3 regions of the Thioalkalivibrio sp. HL-Eb18 genome follow, and region 1 is predicted to be linked to each of the others. Evidence: predicted binding sites of a transcription regulator. Region 1 holds the regulator's gene; each other region holds the start of a gene.
The links. The regulator sigma-54, encoded in region 1, starts transcription at its own class of promoters, with help from an activator protein. The targets are predictions, from matches to a motif close to TGGCANGNTNCNTGCTT.
Positions count from the first base shown of each region.

Region 2: flgB (flagellar basal body rod protein FlgB) is a predicted target of sigma-54. The motif match lies at 2,796-2,812, and genes of this name have one in related genera.
Region 3: F813_RS0104010 (PEP-CTERM sorting domain-containing protein) is a predicted target of sigma-54. The motif match lies at 3,303-3,319, and genes of this name have one in related genera.

Region 1 covers NZ_KB822966.1:52,392-57,812, reverse strand. The annotation lists gene hprK (HPr(Ser) kinase/phosphatase) at 1-568, opposite strand, end outside; gene F813_RS0106825 (PTS sugar transporter subunit IIA) at 636-1,106, opposite strand; gene hpf (ribosome hibernation-promoting factor, HPF/YfiA family) at 1,111-1,449, opposite strand; gene F813_RS0106815 (RNA polymerase factor sigma-54) at 1,452-2,945, opposite strand; gene lptB (LPS export ABC transporter ATP-binding protein) at 3,019-3,747, opposite strand; gene lptA (lipopolysaccharide transport periplasmic protein LptA) at 3,798-4,322, opposite strand; gene lptC (LPS export ABC transporter periplasmic protein LptC) at 4,315-4,902, opposite strand; gene kdsC (3-deoxy-manno-octulosonate-8-phosphatase KdsC) at 4,899-5,421, opposite strand, start outside.
Region 2 covers NZ_KB822961.1:136,307-141,727, reverse strand. The annotation lists gene flgE (flagellar hook protein FlgE) at 1-1,142, opposite strand, end outside; gene F813_RS0102125 (flagellar hook assembly protein FlgD) at 1,168-1,839, opposite strand; gene flgC (flagellar basal body rod protein FlgC) at 1,853-2,272, opposite strand; gene flgB (flagellar basal body rod protein FlgB) at 2,309-2,719, opposite strand; gene F813_RS0102110 (protein-glutamate O-methyltransferase CheR) at 2,890-3,705, opposite strand; gene F813_RS0102105 (chemotaxis protein) at 3,979-4,908, opposite strand; gene flgA (flagellar basal body P-ring formation chaperone FlgA) at 5,151-5,421, shown strand, end outside.
Region 3 covers NZ_KB822963.1:8,397-13,817, forward strand. The annotation lists gene ribD (bifunctional diaminohydroxyphosphoribosylaminopyrimidine deaminase/5-amino-6-(5-phosphoribosylamino)uracil reductase RibD) at 1-5, opposite strand, end outside; gene nrdR (transcriptional regulator NrdR) at 5-556, opposite strand; gene glyA (serine hydroxymethyltransferase) at 579-1,838, opposite strand; gene F813_RS0104005 (PEP-CTERM sorting domain-containing protein) at 2,425-3,102, shown strand; gene F813_RS0104010 (PEP-CTERM sorting domain-containing protein) at 3,435-4,067, shown strand; gene F813_RS0104015 (TAXI family TRAP transporter solute-binding subunit) at 4,304-5,305, shown strand; gene F813_RS0104020 (TRAP transporter permease) at 5,302-5,421, shown strand, end outside.

The sequences.
Region 1 (5,421 bases):
CGTCGGCAATCAGCCGGTGCCCGCGCGAGATCAGCTCCAGCGCCACCTCGCTCTTGCCGACGCTGGACGCCCCGCTAATCAGCACGCCGATCCCGAGGATCTCCATGAACACGCCATGGCGGACTTCGAAGTGGGCCAGCCGCTGCTGCAGGAAGTAGCGCAGCAGGGAGATAATCTCGTGGCTGCTGGTCGAGGAGCACAGGATCAGCGGCAGCTGCTCCTCGGGGACGTCCGGCATCTCCGAGAACGGACAGGTGTCCTCGGCGAAGATCACCGCGGTCGTGCCGGTGCGGGCCATCTCCAGGATCAACTGCTCGCGCTGTTCGTCGCTCAGCCGCGCGATATAGCGCGCCTCGAAATCACCGATGACCTGGATGCGGTTCGGCCGAATCAGGTTGAGGTGCCCGGCCAACGGCAGGTCGTCGCCATCACCGCCCACCAGGTTGCGGTCGGGGGCGACCTGCTCGCCGTGGACGTAGCGCAGGTCGAGGCGGTTGCCCATCGCCTGGATCAGGGATTCGACGGTGATGTCGCGCGCGATGCCGCCCTCTCCCAGTGCCTCGTTCATGCACGAGTCTCCGGCATCGCTGGCGCGGGGTGTCGTAATCGGGGAAGCGCTGCCGGGAGAGCCATGCTCAAGCGTCGCCGAAGGCCCGGGTCAGTTCACGCTCCAGGCCGTCGGCATCGCCGGCGCGGCGGAGCGCCGCAATATTGTCGGGCTGCGAGAGACCACGGGCCAGTTGCGCCAGGAGATCCAGGTGCGCACTGGTGGCCGCCTCGGGGACCAGCAGCGCGATCAGGATATCCACCGGCTCGTGATCCATGGCGTCGAAGTCGACCCCTTGGTCCAGCCGCAGGACCGCGACACGGGGGGCATCAAGCTCGGCCAGGCGCCCATGCGGGATGGCCACGCCATGCCCCAGACCAGTGGAGCCAAGCTTCTCGCGGGCAGACAGGGCCTCGAAGATGGCCCCGCTGGCCGGGCCGGCGGACTCCTCGCCGCCGACGGCCAGCAACTCGGCCAGGGTCTCGAGCGCCCGTTTCTGGCTGGAACACTCGGGCTCCAGCCGGATACGGTCGCGGGTGATCAGCTCGGCAATGGTCATTGCGTTACAGGGCCTGTTCGCGGTTGCGCTGGGCGCCCTCGGCGCGGTGATGGTCCTTGACCTTTTCCTTGTGCTTGATCAGCTGGCGATCCACCTTGTCGATCAGCCCATCGATCGCCGCATACATATCCTCGTGACTGGCTTCGGCGTGGATGTGATTGCCGCTGACCTGGAGATTGGCCTCCGCCTTGTTGTTCAGGTTCTGGTTTTTCTCGTGGGTCAGCACCACATGCACGTCGATCACTTTGTCGAAGTGGCGCTCCAGCTTGGCGAACTTTTCGTTCACGTAGTCGCGCAGGGCGTCGGTGATATCGACGTGATGGCCGGTCAGGTTGATCTGCATGGTCAGGCTCCTTTCTGCTTGGTTCCGCTGGGCATGCTCGCCATCTGCCGGCGTTCGCTGGAAGACGGTATGTGCATGGCCTCGCGGTACTTGGCCACGGTGCGTCGGGCCACATTAATGCCCCGATCCGACAGGATCTGGGCCAGTTTTGCATCACTCAGTGGCTTGTTCGGGGTCTCGCCACCAATCAATTCCCGAATCATGGCACGGATCGCGGTCGCCGAGCATTCGCCGCCGTCGGCCGTCCCGACATGACTGGAAAAGAAGTACTTGAACTCGAATACCCCACGCGGGGTGTGCATGTATTTCTGTGTGGTCACCCGCGAGATGGTCGACTCGTGCATCTCCAGGGCCTCGGCGATATCGCGCAGGATCAACGGCTGCATCGCGACCTCACCATGCTCCAGAAACCCCTGCTGGCGTTCGACGATGGCTTGGGCCACCCGCAGCAGGGTGTCGTTGCGGCTGTGCAGGCTCTTCAGGAACCAGCGCGCCTCCTGCAGCTGATCGCGCATAAACGCGCTGTCGCGGGCATCGGAGACCTGCCGCACCATGCCCGCATAGAGATCGTTGATGCGAATGCGCGGGGCAATCTCCGGATTCAGGTCCACACGCCAGCCATCGCGGTCATGGCGGACATAGACATCCGGCACGACGTATTCCGAAGTGGACTCGCTGATCTGGGCACCGGGCCGCGGGTTCAGGGTGCGGATCAAGTCCAGCGCCCGCGCCAGCTCGTCCGGGTCGCGTACCCCGGACTGGCGCTGCAGGGCCCGGTAGTCCCGCTTGGCCAGGCTCTCCATGCCGTTTTCCAGGATGGCTCGGGCCGCATCGCGTGCCGGGGCATCCGGCGCCAGATGGCGCAGCTGGATCTCCAGGCACTCGCGCAGGTCCCGCGCACCGACGCCCAGCGGGTCGCACTGCTGAATCCAGTGCAGCACCGCCTCGACCTCGTCGACCCCCACTGGTTCGTCCTCGCCCTGGCTGATCATCTCTGCCAGCGCCTCGAGGTCGCCGTCCAGATAGCCGTCCGGGCTGATCGCGTCGATCAGCGCCGCGCCGATGCGCTGGTCGCGTGGAGTCAGGTGGCTCAGATGCAGCTGCCAGAGCAGGTGATCCTGCAGCCCCTCGTCCTCGCCGTCGGAGGTATTCTCGAGCGGATCGCGATCATCCAGGCCGCGCGGGCTCGGGGCGGGCTCGTAGATGTCGTCCCAGCGGCTGTCGGTACTCAACTCCTCGGGGATCACGTCATCGCCGGCCGTGTCGGACTGCATGCGATCCCCGTCGACCCGTTCACCCCCTTCCTCCGGGCGCTCGGGCGGGGCCTCCTCGCCCTCGTCCTCCACCTGCTCGAGCATGGGGTTGCTTTCCAGCGCCTGCTGGATCTCCGCCTGCAACTCCAGCGTGGAAAGCTGCAGCAGGCGGATCGCCTGCTGCAGCTGCGGGGTCATCGTTAGCGTCTGCCCCAGCTGCAGATTGAGCCCGGGCTTCAGCATCGCGGTTTGAGGTCCATCGTGACCATTAAGATCATCTTAAAAGGACTCGTCGAGACATGCCCAAAGGAAGTACTCACAGCCGAAAGTTTTCGCCGAGATACACCCGGCGCACCTGGGGATCATCCAGCAGTTCCTGCGGGGTCCCCACGCTCAGGATGCGGCCCTCACTAAGAATATAGGCTCTGTCGCAGATTCCGAGGGTCTCGCGCACGTTGTGGTCGGAAATCAGCACGCCGATCCCGCGCTGGGCCAGATGCCCAATCACCGCCTGGATATCGCCCACGGAAATCGGGTCCACGCCGGCGAACGGCTCGTCCAGGCAGATAAAGCGCGGGTCACCGGCCAGTGCCCGCGCGATCTCGGCACGGCGGCGCTCGCCCCCGGACAGGGCAATCCCCGGGCTGTGGCGCACCGTCTCCAGCTGAAATTCCTCGATCAGGGCATCGCCGATGCGGCGACGTTCGTGGCGATCAAGCTCCGGCCGCAGCTCCAGCACCGCCTGCAGATTGTCCCACACGCTCAGCCGCCGGAAGATCGAGGCCTCCTGCGGCAGGTAGCCCAGCCCGGCCCGGGCCCGTGAATGGATCGGGGCCCGGGTGATGTCCCGGTCACCCAGCGTGATACGGCCGCGATTGGGCCGGATCAGGCCGACCAGGCTGTAGAAACAGGTGGTCTTGCCTGCGCCGTTCGGGCCCAGCAGGCCCACGACCTCCCCTGGTGCCAGATCAACGTCGACACGATCCAGCACCGTACGCTTGCCATAGCGCTTGGTCAGCTCGCGTCCGGTCAGATAGCCGGCCATCGGCGGGGGGTCGCCACCGGCCACTGCGGGCGCGCTGGTGTCGAGCTCGGTCATTCGTCGTCTTCGCGGGGCTGAATCGTGATGCGTACACGCTCGTCATCGGTCTCGCCACGCTCGGCCTCGATCACGTCCGTCTCCAGGTCGTAGACGATGCGCTTGCCGCGCGCCTCCTCGGCGGCCGTGACCACATGCGCCTGGTCGGTCAGGATCACCCGGTCCTCGTTCAGCAGGTAATCGATGCGCAGCGCGGTGGCGATGCGCATCTCGCCTGTTTCCGGGTCCGGGGATTCCAGCCGCGCGGGCTCGCCGTGGGCCTCCATCTCGTAGGGGCGCCGGTCACGACTGCGCACATAGACCTTGTCCGCCTCCAGCGTCATGTCCCCGCGGATCACCACCACATCGCCGGTATAGGTACCCAGGCCCCGGCGCTCGTCCATCTCCGCGTGATCCGCGGTAATCTCCACCGGCAGGGACTGTTGCTGGGCGATAACCGGCACGGCCAGCAACAGCAAGACACTGCTCATCAGCACGGGCCACCCGGCCCGGGCGAGCGACGACCCACCACGTTCAGTCATTAGCGGCTTCCTCCTCGCCCGACTCGCTGTAGAGCGTGTACACGTCATGGAACAGCTCTATGGTATCCCCTCGCGAGTCCACGCGCAGACCCGTACCCCGCTGAAAAAGACCGGGTTGATCAAGCGTCGAGAGCGAATCGGAGGTGGCAATCATGGTATCGGTCGCCACCGTCACATCGGAGGACTCGATGACCGTGCGCACGCGCTCGTCACGCTCGGGCTGCACCCCCCGCGTGGGGCCGATCAGGTCCAGGATCTCGTCCATAGGCCGGTGCAGCGCCTCTGGCGCGGTCCAGTGCCATTCGATGCCGCCAGCGTCAAAGATATCCAGATCGGGATTGTCAATCAGTTGCGGCCCGTCGCGACCAAACTCGCGCAACCGCGTCCCGCGCAAGCGGTGGCTCAGCTCGCCGTCCTCGCCGGTCGCGTGCAGTGTGAAGCCCTCGATCTCCAGCGTCACCTCGCCCTCGGGTTCATGCTCGCTGGCGCCAGCGCCGGCCACCAGCGCCGCCATCGGCACCAGGATCAGCGCCGCCATCGGCACCAGGATCAGCGCCGCCAGTCCGGCCACCCACTTCATCCGTCGATGTACTCCGCGAACAGGGCCTCCAGCCGCCCCTGGGCCGCCAGCAGGCCCTCGCAGACCTCGCGTACCGCGCCGCGCCCGCCGGGGGCCTGCGTGACCCAGTGGGCATGCTGCAATACCAGCGGGTGGGAATCCGCCACGGCGATGCCCAGCCCCACACGGCGCATCGCCGGCAGATCGACGATGTCGTCGCCCACGAAGGCGGCCTCGTCGGGCGCATGCCCGGTCTGCTCCAGCAACTCGTGCAGTGCGGCGCCCTTGTCGCGCCGCCCCTGCACCAGATGCTGCACGCCCAGATCCCGCATGCGGTGCTCGACCACGCCGGAGGTGCGCCCGGTCAGGATCGCGACCTCCAGCCCCCCGTCCAGTGCCAGGCGGATGCCGTGCCCGTCGCGCGAATGAAAGGCCTTGTATTGCTCACCGGCATCCCCCATGAACAGGCTGCCATCGGTCAGCACCCCATCGACATCCAGGATCAGCAGACGCACTGCCGCCTGGCGGCTGTGCAGGGGC
Region 2 (5,421 bases), on a different contig from region 1:
GTAATCAGCTTGACCAGCTCCTGTGCGATGTCGACGTTGGACGCCTCCAGTGCGCCAGACTGGATCTGGCCCAGGTTCCCGGTTCCCGGAGAGGCGAAGACGGGGTCACCCGCCGCAAAGGTCTCGGCCCAGTTGTTGTTGCCCAACTGTTCCAGTCCCTGGGGGTTCGTGAAGTTGGCCAGGGCCACCTGCCCCAGCACGGAAGACTGGCCATTGGTGAAGCGCGCGAACACGACGCCGCTAGAGTCAATATCGACCCCCGTCAACCGACCCGAAGCAAAACCGTCCTGGCCGAGGTCGTTCACCGCAAAATCGCCGCCAAACTGGGTGGTGCCGGCAAAGTCGATCGTACCGTCCAGGCCATCCGCGCCGTTTCCGAATTCATCCGTGGTAAAGGCAAATTCGGTGTCGCCGTCCAGCTGGCCACTGGCGTCGAAGGACAACTCAAAACCGTCCTCGTTGATCGGTTCGCCATCAACGGTCATGAAGGCCGTCCATTCCCGCTCGTCGCTCTTCACAAAATAGAGGCGCGCGTCGCGCGAAGTCCCCAGTGAGTCATACACCGTCAGGGAGGTCGAGTAGTTGTAGCTGTCCGGATCATCGAAATCGAAAGTATCCGGGTCCAGGATGGGCGCGTCCGACTGCAAGTTGACCAGAGCCTCGATCTCGCTGGTGGCCTGCGGTGCGGAAGCGCCCGTCTGCAACCGAAGATCCCCTAGCTGCCCTGTATTGAAGTCGGTATCGGTGCTGCCCGGGTTAATCGGCGGATAGCCTTGGAGCTGTTGGCCCTGGTTGTTCACCAGGAACCCGTCGCGGTTCACCTGAAACTCGCCGGCACGGGTGTAGAGGCGGTTGCCACCATCGTTCAGCACGAAAAAGCCCTCGCCATCGATCGCAAGGTCAAGCCCGTTCTCGGTAAACTCCGTGCGCCCCTGCGAGAACTGCTGAGTGACGGCCATCAGCCGCGAGCCGCCACCGGTCGCGGTCTGGCTAACGCCACCAAAGCTCTGGGCAAAGACATCACCAAATTCCGCGCGCGAGCGCTTGAAGCCCGTGGTGCCGGCATTCGAGACGTTGTTGCCGGTGGTCTGCAGATCGGCCTGTGCCGAGTTCAGTCCGCTCAATCCGATGTTGAAGGGCATACTGGTCTACCTCCGTTTGTGTCCGTCAGCTGCTGATGCGCCGGACATCCGAGAAATTGATCTCGCCCAGACCCCGGACCATCAGGCCCAGGCTGGAATCGTCACCTACCGAAACGCTCTCGACGCGGGCGTCGAGAAAGACATCCACTGATTCACTACTGGAACCGCTCTGGGCCGACGCCCGAAATTCATATACGCCCGGGGCCGCAGGCGTCCCGTCATCGCGCAGACCGTCCCAGGTGAATTCCTGCAGCCCTTCACTGGCCGAACCCAGATTCATGCTGCGGATGCGTTCACCCGTGGGGCTGTACACCTCGACCTGCAACTGACCGGTGGACTGATCAAGGTCCACGGCACCACGCACCATGCCCTCCGGCCCCAGTTCGCTGAAATCTGTCGGTACCAGTACGTCCTTCCCGACCAGGGAGGCCGCCTGCAAGGTCTGGCTCTGACCCATGGATTGCGCCAGTTGCTGGAAGGACTTGGACAGCTCCTCGATGCCGGTCACGGTCGAGAACTGGGCCATTTGTCCAATGAACTCGCCATTTTCCATCGGTTCGAACGGGTCCTGGTTCTGCAGCTGCGTCACCATCAGCTTCAGGAAGTCGTCCTGACCCAGGCGATCCGTTTCCTTGTCGTCCTGCCTGGGACGTGACAGGCCCAGTCGATCCAGCATGTCCGGTGAAATCTGTGTCATGCGGCGCTCCGGTTTAGCCCTGGCCGATCTGCAACGTGCGCTGCAGCAGCTGGCGCGAGGTTTCCATCACCTCGACGTTCGCTTCGTAGTTGCGCGAGGCCGACATCATGTTGGCCATCTCCTCCACCACGCTGATCGCGGGACGGAAGATGTAGCCGTCTTCGTTGGCCTGCGGGTGATTCGGTTCATAGTGCGGCTGCGGCGGCGCCTGCGATTCGTCAATACCCGCCACCCGAACGCCGTTGGATGCGCCGTTCGGGTCGGCCTGGTTCATCACGGTCTGAAACAGCACCTGCTTCGCCCGGTAGGCCTCGTCCGGGTTGGTCGCGACGGTGTTGGCATTCGCCAGATTCGACGCGACCGTATTCAGCCGCACCGACTGCGCGGTCAGCGCAGAGGCCGAGGTGTTAAACAGCTTGAACAGATCACTCACGACATCACTCTCCTGGTCCCAGCGTTGGCGCTCGCATTAGCGCTCGCCCCGCAGGGCGTCACGGATGCCGGAAACCCGGCGGTTCAGGAACTCGAGGCTGCTCTGGTACTGCAGGGAGTTCTCCGCAAAGGCCGCTCGCTCCAGCTGCGGGTCCACCGTGTTGCCATCCAGCGACGGCTGTGACGGCACGCGGTAAAGCGTCTCCAGCGACCCGTTCGTGCCGCCCGATCCTCCAGGACCAATATGGCCCTGCTGGGTGCGCGCCATGGGCAGATTGCCGCCCTCACCGGCCGCCGCCTGCAATGCCGAGCGAAAGTCGATGTCGCGCGCCTTGTAATTGGGCGTGTCGGCATTCGCGATATTCGAGGCCAGCAGTTCCATCCGCTTCGCGCGGACGTTGACCGCCTCCGGGAGAATGCCCATCGCCTTGTCGAGAGAGAGACTCATCCGTCGTACCCCGTCCGCCAATTGCGAACTTCAGGTTCTTCGGGACGAAACCGCTTCGCCCCGCATGACAGGGACAAAGCAATTGGTGTGCCACTATGGGCTGACGAATGTCTGGATAGGGGTGCCGAGGTCGCCGGGAACGACCGTATGGGGAAGCGCTACAAGGCGCGTCAGCCCTTCAGACGAAGGACCGAGCCGTACTCGGTGCGAACGGTTTCGAAGGCCTGGGTGTAAGGGCCTGCGGTCTCGGAAGCGCCAAGAAACAGATAACCACCGGGGTTCATCTGGCGGGCGATTCCGTCAAGAACCTGTCGCTTGGTCTCTGCGGAGAAATAGATCAGTACGTTACGACAGAACACGATGTCGAACTTGCCCAGTGCCGCGTAGCTGTCGATCAGGTTGAGCTTCTGAAAGCGGCAGCGGCGCTGGATCTCCGTACGCACGCGATGGCCCTCCGCCACAGTCTCGAAGAAGCGGGCACGCCGCGCCTCGCTCAGGCCGCGCACGATACTCAGCCCGTCGTACACCGCGCGCCGGGCATCGTCCAGGATCTTCTCCGAGAGGTCCGTACCCAGAATCGACACCGGCACGACGCGTTTTGGGCGCGACTCTTCCCATTCGGACACCACCATGGAGATACTGTAGGCCTCCTGCCCGCTGGAGCAGCCGGCCGACCAGACCTTGATCCCCGCGCCCTTCTCCGCACGCTCCGGTAGCAGGACATGGCGCAGGATCTCGAACGGGAAGCCATCGCGAAACCAGGAGGTTTCATTCGTGGTCATCGCGTCGATCACCCGTGTGCGCAGGCGCGGATTGGGCGCCTGACGCATCGCATGCAGCAACTCCGGGACGCTCTTGTAGCCGAACTCGTCCAGCAGCCGCGACAGACGACTCGACACGAGATACTGACGGCTGTCGCCCAGTACCAGGCCACAGCATTCGGACAGGAAACGCGAGAACTCCTCGTAGTCGCGCGAGTCGATCACGAAGTCATCCTTGAAAGTCGACGGTGCGGGCGGACAGGCACGTTGATGACGAATCCTTGACAGCATGTCGGAAAACCCGGCCAAGGGGCACGCGAACCCCCATCCCGGACAGGGGCAGTATACGTGCAACCGCGCGGACGCCGACAGCATCCCAACGGGCGGTGGATGCGGCGCGCCATGGCCGCCGATCTTCACACGGCCGGCAATCCGTTACCGCTTCCATGCCGCCAGGGCCGAATCGGTCGATAAACGCAAACGGCGCGGGCACCGGCATCAGTCCTTGCGGGTCTGATCAAGTACAGCCTCGGCCAGCTCGTCGGGGTTGAACTTGGACAGGAAGGCGTCGGCCCCGGCACGCTTGACCATATCCGTATTGAACTCCCCGCTCAGTGACGAGTGCAGCAGAACCCGAAGGCCTTTCAGGCGATCGTTTGCACGAATTCGAGCGGTAAGGGTGTACCCATCCATGCGCGGCATCTCGATATCCGAGATCACCAGCTCCACCACCTCGTCCACGGTTCCAGCCTCGGCCTGCTCCTCCAGGAAATCCAGGGCCTCGCGACCGTCCTTGAAGACCACATACTCCCAGCCCAGGCCCTTTATCGCACCCTCGATCTGCTTGCGGGCGACCACGGAGTCATCGACGATCACGATCTTGCGCTGTCCATGCCGTGCACGCTCTTCCTCGGCCTCCGCACGTACCTCGTCGGAGACACTGGACGGCAATGGATTGACGATGGACAGCACCCGTTCGACGTCAATGATCTCGACCAGCTTGTTGTCGATCTCCGTAACCGCCACCAGAAACGACTCGCGCCCAGTCCCCCGAGGCGGTGATTTCACGTCTTCCCAGTTGACGTTAACGATCCGGTCGACCGCGGACACCCAGAACCCCTGCACCGACCGATTGAACTCGGTCACCACGACCTTGTGGTTGTCCGTCTCGCCCACGGCCGTGCGCAACCCCATGGCGCGCGCGAGATCGATGATGGGGACAGTCCCGCCGCGCAGCGTGGCCACGCCCCGCACGACGCTCAGCGATCCGGGGATCTGCCGCAGCGGCGGCGACGGGATCACCTCGCGCACCTTGAATACGTTGATACCGAAAGTCTGCGAGCTCCCCAGATGAAACAGGAGCAGCTCCATACGGTTCTGCCCCACCAGTTGGGTACGCTGATTCACATCGTCAATGAATTGACTCATTGTCCTGCTCTCCCCCTCGCCCAGCGGCCAGCCACCTCGACTCGCCGTCCCCAGTGTGCACCCCGTGGACCGACGCTGTCATGCTACAAACCGCCGTCGCATGCCGATTGCACGCGTTCTAGACCCGGTAACGGCCGGCCGTAGTCACTCTTGAGGGTACGACCCTTATTGCCTGGCATGCTTTCTGCTTGCACGTCTGTTCAAACCTCTCGAGTCCTGACGAGCCGACGCGCATCCAGCCCATGAACCAGCCAGCACTCAAACCTTCTATTCGCTCCTGGTGGCTTCCGGCCGCCATGGGCGTTGCTCTGGCTCTGGTCTCCATAACGGCACAGGCCGAGATCGAGGCAGTCGAGAACATCCGCCTGGCGGCGGAGCGCTTCATCCAGGAGGAGCTGAACGTCGAACCGGGCGACGAAGCGGTGGAAGTTCAGATCGGCCGCCTGGACAACCGCCTGCGCCTGGCCCGATGCAGCGAGGCGCTGGAGACCCGTTTCCCGCCTGGCGGACGGC
Region 3 (5,421 bases), on a different contig from region 1:
GCCATCAACTGCCCTCCTGCGAATCGCCCGGTGCGGAGGCGTCCGTGTCGGCGAGTCCCTCATCGATCAGGCGCAGCTGCGAGCGACGCATCTCCGGTGTCAGGTCATCCTCGAGGCGCTCGATGGCCTCGCGGAAGGACTGCACGCTGGCAAAGCTCAGATAGATGGAGGCAAAACGGATATAGGCCACATGGTCCAGGGCATGCAAGGCCGCCAGGACCATCTCGCCAATGCGGTCGGACTTGACCTCGGGGGCCGCCAGGGAGGCGAGCTGCCGCTTGATGTCGTCGATCACGCGTTCGACATCCTCGGTCTTCACCGGGCGCTTGTGCAACGCCCGGCGCAGACCGCTACGCAGCTTGTCCTCGTCGAACGCGACCCGTTCGCCGGAGCGCTTGACCACCCGCGGCAGGCTGAACTCCGCCCGCTCGAAGGTGGTGAAGCGCGCCCGGCACTCGCGGCACTCGCGCCGACGCCGGATCTGTTCCTGCTCCGGACCGGCCGTGCGCGAGTCGACCACACGCGTGTCCTGAGCACCACAGGCCGGGCAGCGCATGGCGAGCCGCCGCTACGTCGCGTTATTCGGCCGCGCCGTAGACCGGGAACCGACGGCAGATCTCGACGACCTTGGCGCGGGTCGCGTCGATCACCTGCTCGTTCTCGTGGTCATCCAGCACGTCGGCGATCCAGCCCGCCAGCTCGCGCGACTCGGCCTCGGTGAAGCCGCGGGTCGTGAGCGCGGCGGTGCCGATGCGGATACCGGAGGTCACGAACGGCGACTGCGGGTCGTTCGGCACCGCGTTCTTGTTGACCGTGATATTGGCGCGGCCGAGCGCGGCGTCCGCGGCCTTGCCGGTCATACCCTTGGAGACCAGGCTCAGCAGGAACAGGTGGTTGTCGGTGCCGCCGGAGACGATGTCATAGCCGCGCTCGACCAGGACCTCGGCCATCGCGCGGGCGTTGGCGATCACCTGCTTCTGGTAGGTCTTGAATTCCGGCTCCAGGGCCTCCTTGAACGCCACCGCCTTGCCGGCGATCACGTGCATCAACGGACCCCCCTGGGTGCCGGGGAAGATCAGCGACTGGAACTTCTTGTTCAGCTCCGGCTGACCCTTGGAAAGGATAAAACCGCCACGCGGCCCGCGCAGGGACTTGTGCGTGGTGGAGGTGACCACGTGGGCATGGTCGATCGGATTCGGGTATTCGCCGGCGGCGATCAGCCCGGAGACATGGGCCATGTCCACCATCAGGTAGGCGCCCACGGAATCGGCGATCTCGCGGAAGCGCTTCCAGTCGACCACGCGCGAGTAGGCGGAGAAGCCGGCGACGATCATCTTCGGCTGGTGCTCGGTGGCCAGGCGCTGGACCTCGTCGTAGTCGATCAGGCCCTCGTCGGTGATGCCGTACTGCACCGCGTTGTAGATCTTGCCGGAGAAGTTCGGCTTGGCGCCGTGGGTCAGGTGCCCGCCGGCGTCCAGGCTCATGCCGAGCACGGTGTCATGCGGCTGCAGCAGGGCCATGTACACGGCCGCGTTGGCCTGCGAGCCGGAATGCGGCTGCACGTTGGCGTAGTCGGCGCCATAGAGCTGCTTGAGTCGGTCGATGGCGAGCTGCTCGACGATGTCCACGTACTCGCAGCCACCGTAGTAGCGCTTGCCCGGATAGCCCTCGGCGTACTTGTTGGTCAGCACGGAGCCCTGGGCCTCCATCACGCGCGGGCTGGTGTAGTTCTCCGACGCGATCAGCTCGATGTGCTCTTCCTGGCGCTGCGCCTCCTTGCTGATGGCGCCCCAGAGTTCGTCGTCGTAGCCGTGGATGCTCATGTCGATCGAAAACATTCGGATCTCCCGTTTCATTACTTTCGTGGATTCGGTTTCCCGGCGCGCCGATTCACCGGCGCAGGCCTGGGAAGGGGGAAACAAAGACGCGTAATGATAGGGGATGCGGGGCTTTTTTTCAGGCGACCACGCCGGCAAGGCCCCGCCACCCGCGATTCGGCACGCCACGCAATACCGACATTATTTCCTTTTTTTCAATCGCCTAGACGAGTTTCCGTTCTTTCACGAGACCGGTGCGGTAGCGAGGCCAACCGATGCGCCCCGTACTCACCATTAGTGTCCTGTTTCTTTACACCCGATCTCGAACCGGCGTGGAAGCCGGCATACGGCCACCGCCCTCTAACCACGTGCGCACTAGGCCTGTCATCCAAATGGATGCCCAACCAGCGTCACACTTTTTTACACCCATACCCTTCGCGCCATGCTCGAGCGCATGGACATTCGCCTATCCATATGTTTTTGCGTGTGGATTCTTTGTACCGAGCCCGCATGGCACCTTTTCTGCATACCCCTGCATGCACAAGGACCGGATGGGCCGGATCCGCGCAAGCTACCCAGGGGGCTATTCCCAGGGAAGGTGCATCGAATGAAACCCATACGCATTACACCCTATTTCGCGAGTGCCGCCCTGTTGCTGGGCCTGGGCCTTTCCGGCGCCGCACAGGCTTCGTTTATTAGCTGCGAAAGCCTGGACGGGGGCCTCGAGGATCGCGTTACCAGCAACATCGGCTGCCAGGTACTCCAGCCGCTCGATGGCAATGCGAACGACCCTGTGGGCGGCGACTCAGCCAACTGGATCGTCAACACCGCCGGTGGCACGGGTTTTTTTGGTATCAGCGACTGGCAGTTCGATGGTCGCTGGGAAGACCCGCCCGACAGCAACGGCGATCCGCTGGAATTTGATCCGGCGGACCCGACACTCAACCTGGTCACCCTGAATGGCCACTCTCTGAGCGGCACCTGGACACTCGATCCGAGCTTCGTCTACGGAGACCTCCTGTTCCTGTTCAAGGACGGCGGCAACACGAACCTGGTTGGCTATCTGATGACCGGTTACAGCGGCTCCTATTCCACGCCCTTCAGCCGACCGCCGTTCCCGCTGCCGGGGGCAGGAAACGACCGCGACATCTCCCACGTCAGCATCTACTACCGCCCCGGCGGCCGTGTCCCCGAACCCCACACTCTGCTGCTATTGGGTCTGGGTCTGGGCTTGCTGGGTATCGTCGTCCGCCGCAAAGCGCGCAGGGACACGATGGCAGCCTGATCACCTCCTGCTCGGCTTCGGCATGATGGCGCCCAGGTGGCGCCATCATTGCGTTCAGGCTCCCCGATCCACAATGAATCGCTGGCCTCGACCGGACATGTCCGGTTTTTTTACATCTTGGCTATACCCCGCGACCGCCTCCTCAAAGCAATTCCCGCAAGCGGTTGTTTCAGCAGCCGAATCCCCCATCTCGTCGAACATGGCACGAAGCGTGCTGCATTCCCGCCTTGTGAGTGATGGCACTTTCGGACGATCCCCGTCCCCGCCGCATTCATGAGACACCATGGAGGGACTTTCGTCCCATGGAGATAAGCCCGATGTCATGCAAGCCTTTGCCCTCGTTCCTGGCCGGGACGTTGCTCCTGTTGACCCTGTCGCTTTCCGGGGCCACCCAGGCCGCACTTCTCGATTGCAGTGCCCTGTCCGGCAACGTCGGCGACAAGGTCAGCAACAATATCGGCTGCCAAATTTTGTCGCCTTTGGATGGTGCGGCCACCGACTCCACCACCGGGGACCCCTCCAGCTGGCTGGTAAATACCGCGGGCGATACCGGGTTCTTCGGGATCAGCGACTGGCTGTTCGACGGCCGCTGGACCTCCCCCGGGTCGAACAGCTCGACCCTCGCCAGCTTTGATGGCAATCGCCACAACGGGCAATGGAGCCTCGATTCCGAATGGGACTATGAAGACCTGCTGTTCGTGTTCAGCCATGGCAACGGCACCAACCTCGTCGGGTTCCTGATGACCGGAATGAACGGGGAATACAGCTCACCCTTTACCCAACCGCCCTTCAACTATCCGGGTGCGGCTACACGCAACATCTCGCATATCAGCGTCTATTACCGTTCGAGCGCGGTCGGCACCGTCCCCGAACCGAAGACGATGCTGCTGATGGGCCTGGGGCTCGGCCTGCTTGGGCTGATACTTCGCCGAAACCGGCTTCAGGGGTCCCGTTTTCCGGCCTAGCCGAACACACCGCGGCCCGTCGCCGCGCGCCATAAAGGGCACGCCTGTCGGGCGTGTCCTTGATCCTGCTTGAAGAGGGTCCTGCACAGGACCGCGGATATCCAAAGGCGGGGCTGCCCCCATCGTCCCCGCCCGCAGGCACAATCGACCTGAATGCGAACGTGCTATTTGATCGACGTCTCCCTAGAATCCTCGGCACTGCCGCGATTCGTTCCCGGCAATACCCCGGAGGGCGTATGAATCGATCCAGTGTGACGAGGACCGACCGGCGATGGCTGCAACGGCTGCTGCCAGTGCTCACCCTGGTCAGCCTGCTGCTGGCCACCACCACACAGGCCGAATCGCGCTTCATCAATATCGGCACCGGCGGGGTCACCGGCGTGTATTACCCGGCGGGCCAGCACCTGTGTCGTCTGTTCAACACCCGCCGCGACGAGCACGGGATGCGCTGCACGGCGGAGAGCACCGGCGGGTCCGTGTTCAATCTCAACATGATCCGGTCGGGCGACATGGACTTTGGCGTCGCGCAGTCGGACCTGCAGTACCACGCCTATCGGGGCTCCGGGCGTTTCGAGGCGTTCGGCCCCGCCCCCCATCTGCGCGCGGCGTTCAGCCTGCATGCCGAACCCCTCACCCTGGTAGTGCGACCTGACGCAGACATCGAGGGGCTGGATGACCTGCCCGGCAAACGCGTCAACATCGGCAACCCGGGCTCGGGCCAGCGCATCCTGATGGAAGAACTGATGGAGGCGCTGGGCTGGGACCAGGACACCTTTCGCCGGGTGAGCGAACTGCCCTCGCGCGAACAGGCCCAGGCGCTGTGCGACAACCGCATCGACGCCTTTGTATTCTCGGTCGGCCACCCCTCGGCCGCGATCCAGGAGCCCATCGCGACCTGCGATGCGCGGCTGGTGTCGATCGAAGGCGCGACCGTCGACCAGCTGGTCGAGGACACCCCCTATTACCTGCGCGCCGTGATCCCCGCCGGCACCTACCCGGGCCAGGGCGACGACATTCACACCTACGGTGTCGGTGCCACGCTGGTGACCTCGACCCGCACCTCGGAGCGCGCGGTCTACGAGATCACCCGCGCGGTGTTCGAGAACTTCGAGACCTTTCGCGGCCTGCATCCGGCCTTTGGCCCGCTGGAGCGCGAGACGATGGTGGACGAAGGACTATCGGCCCCCCTGCATCCGGGGGCTCAACGCTATTTCCGTGAAGCGGGGCTGATCGAATGAGCGAGACCAGGGGGACTACCGGGGAGGCCACGGAACCGGCCGACAACGCGGCCGAGACTGCTCAGGAACTGGAGTCCGGTGCGCGTCACCCGGGGCGCGGCACACGCAGCCTGATC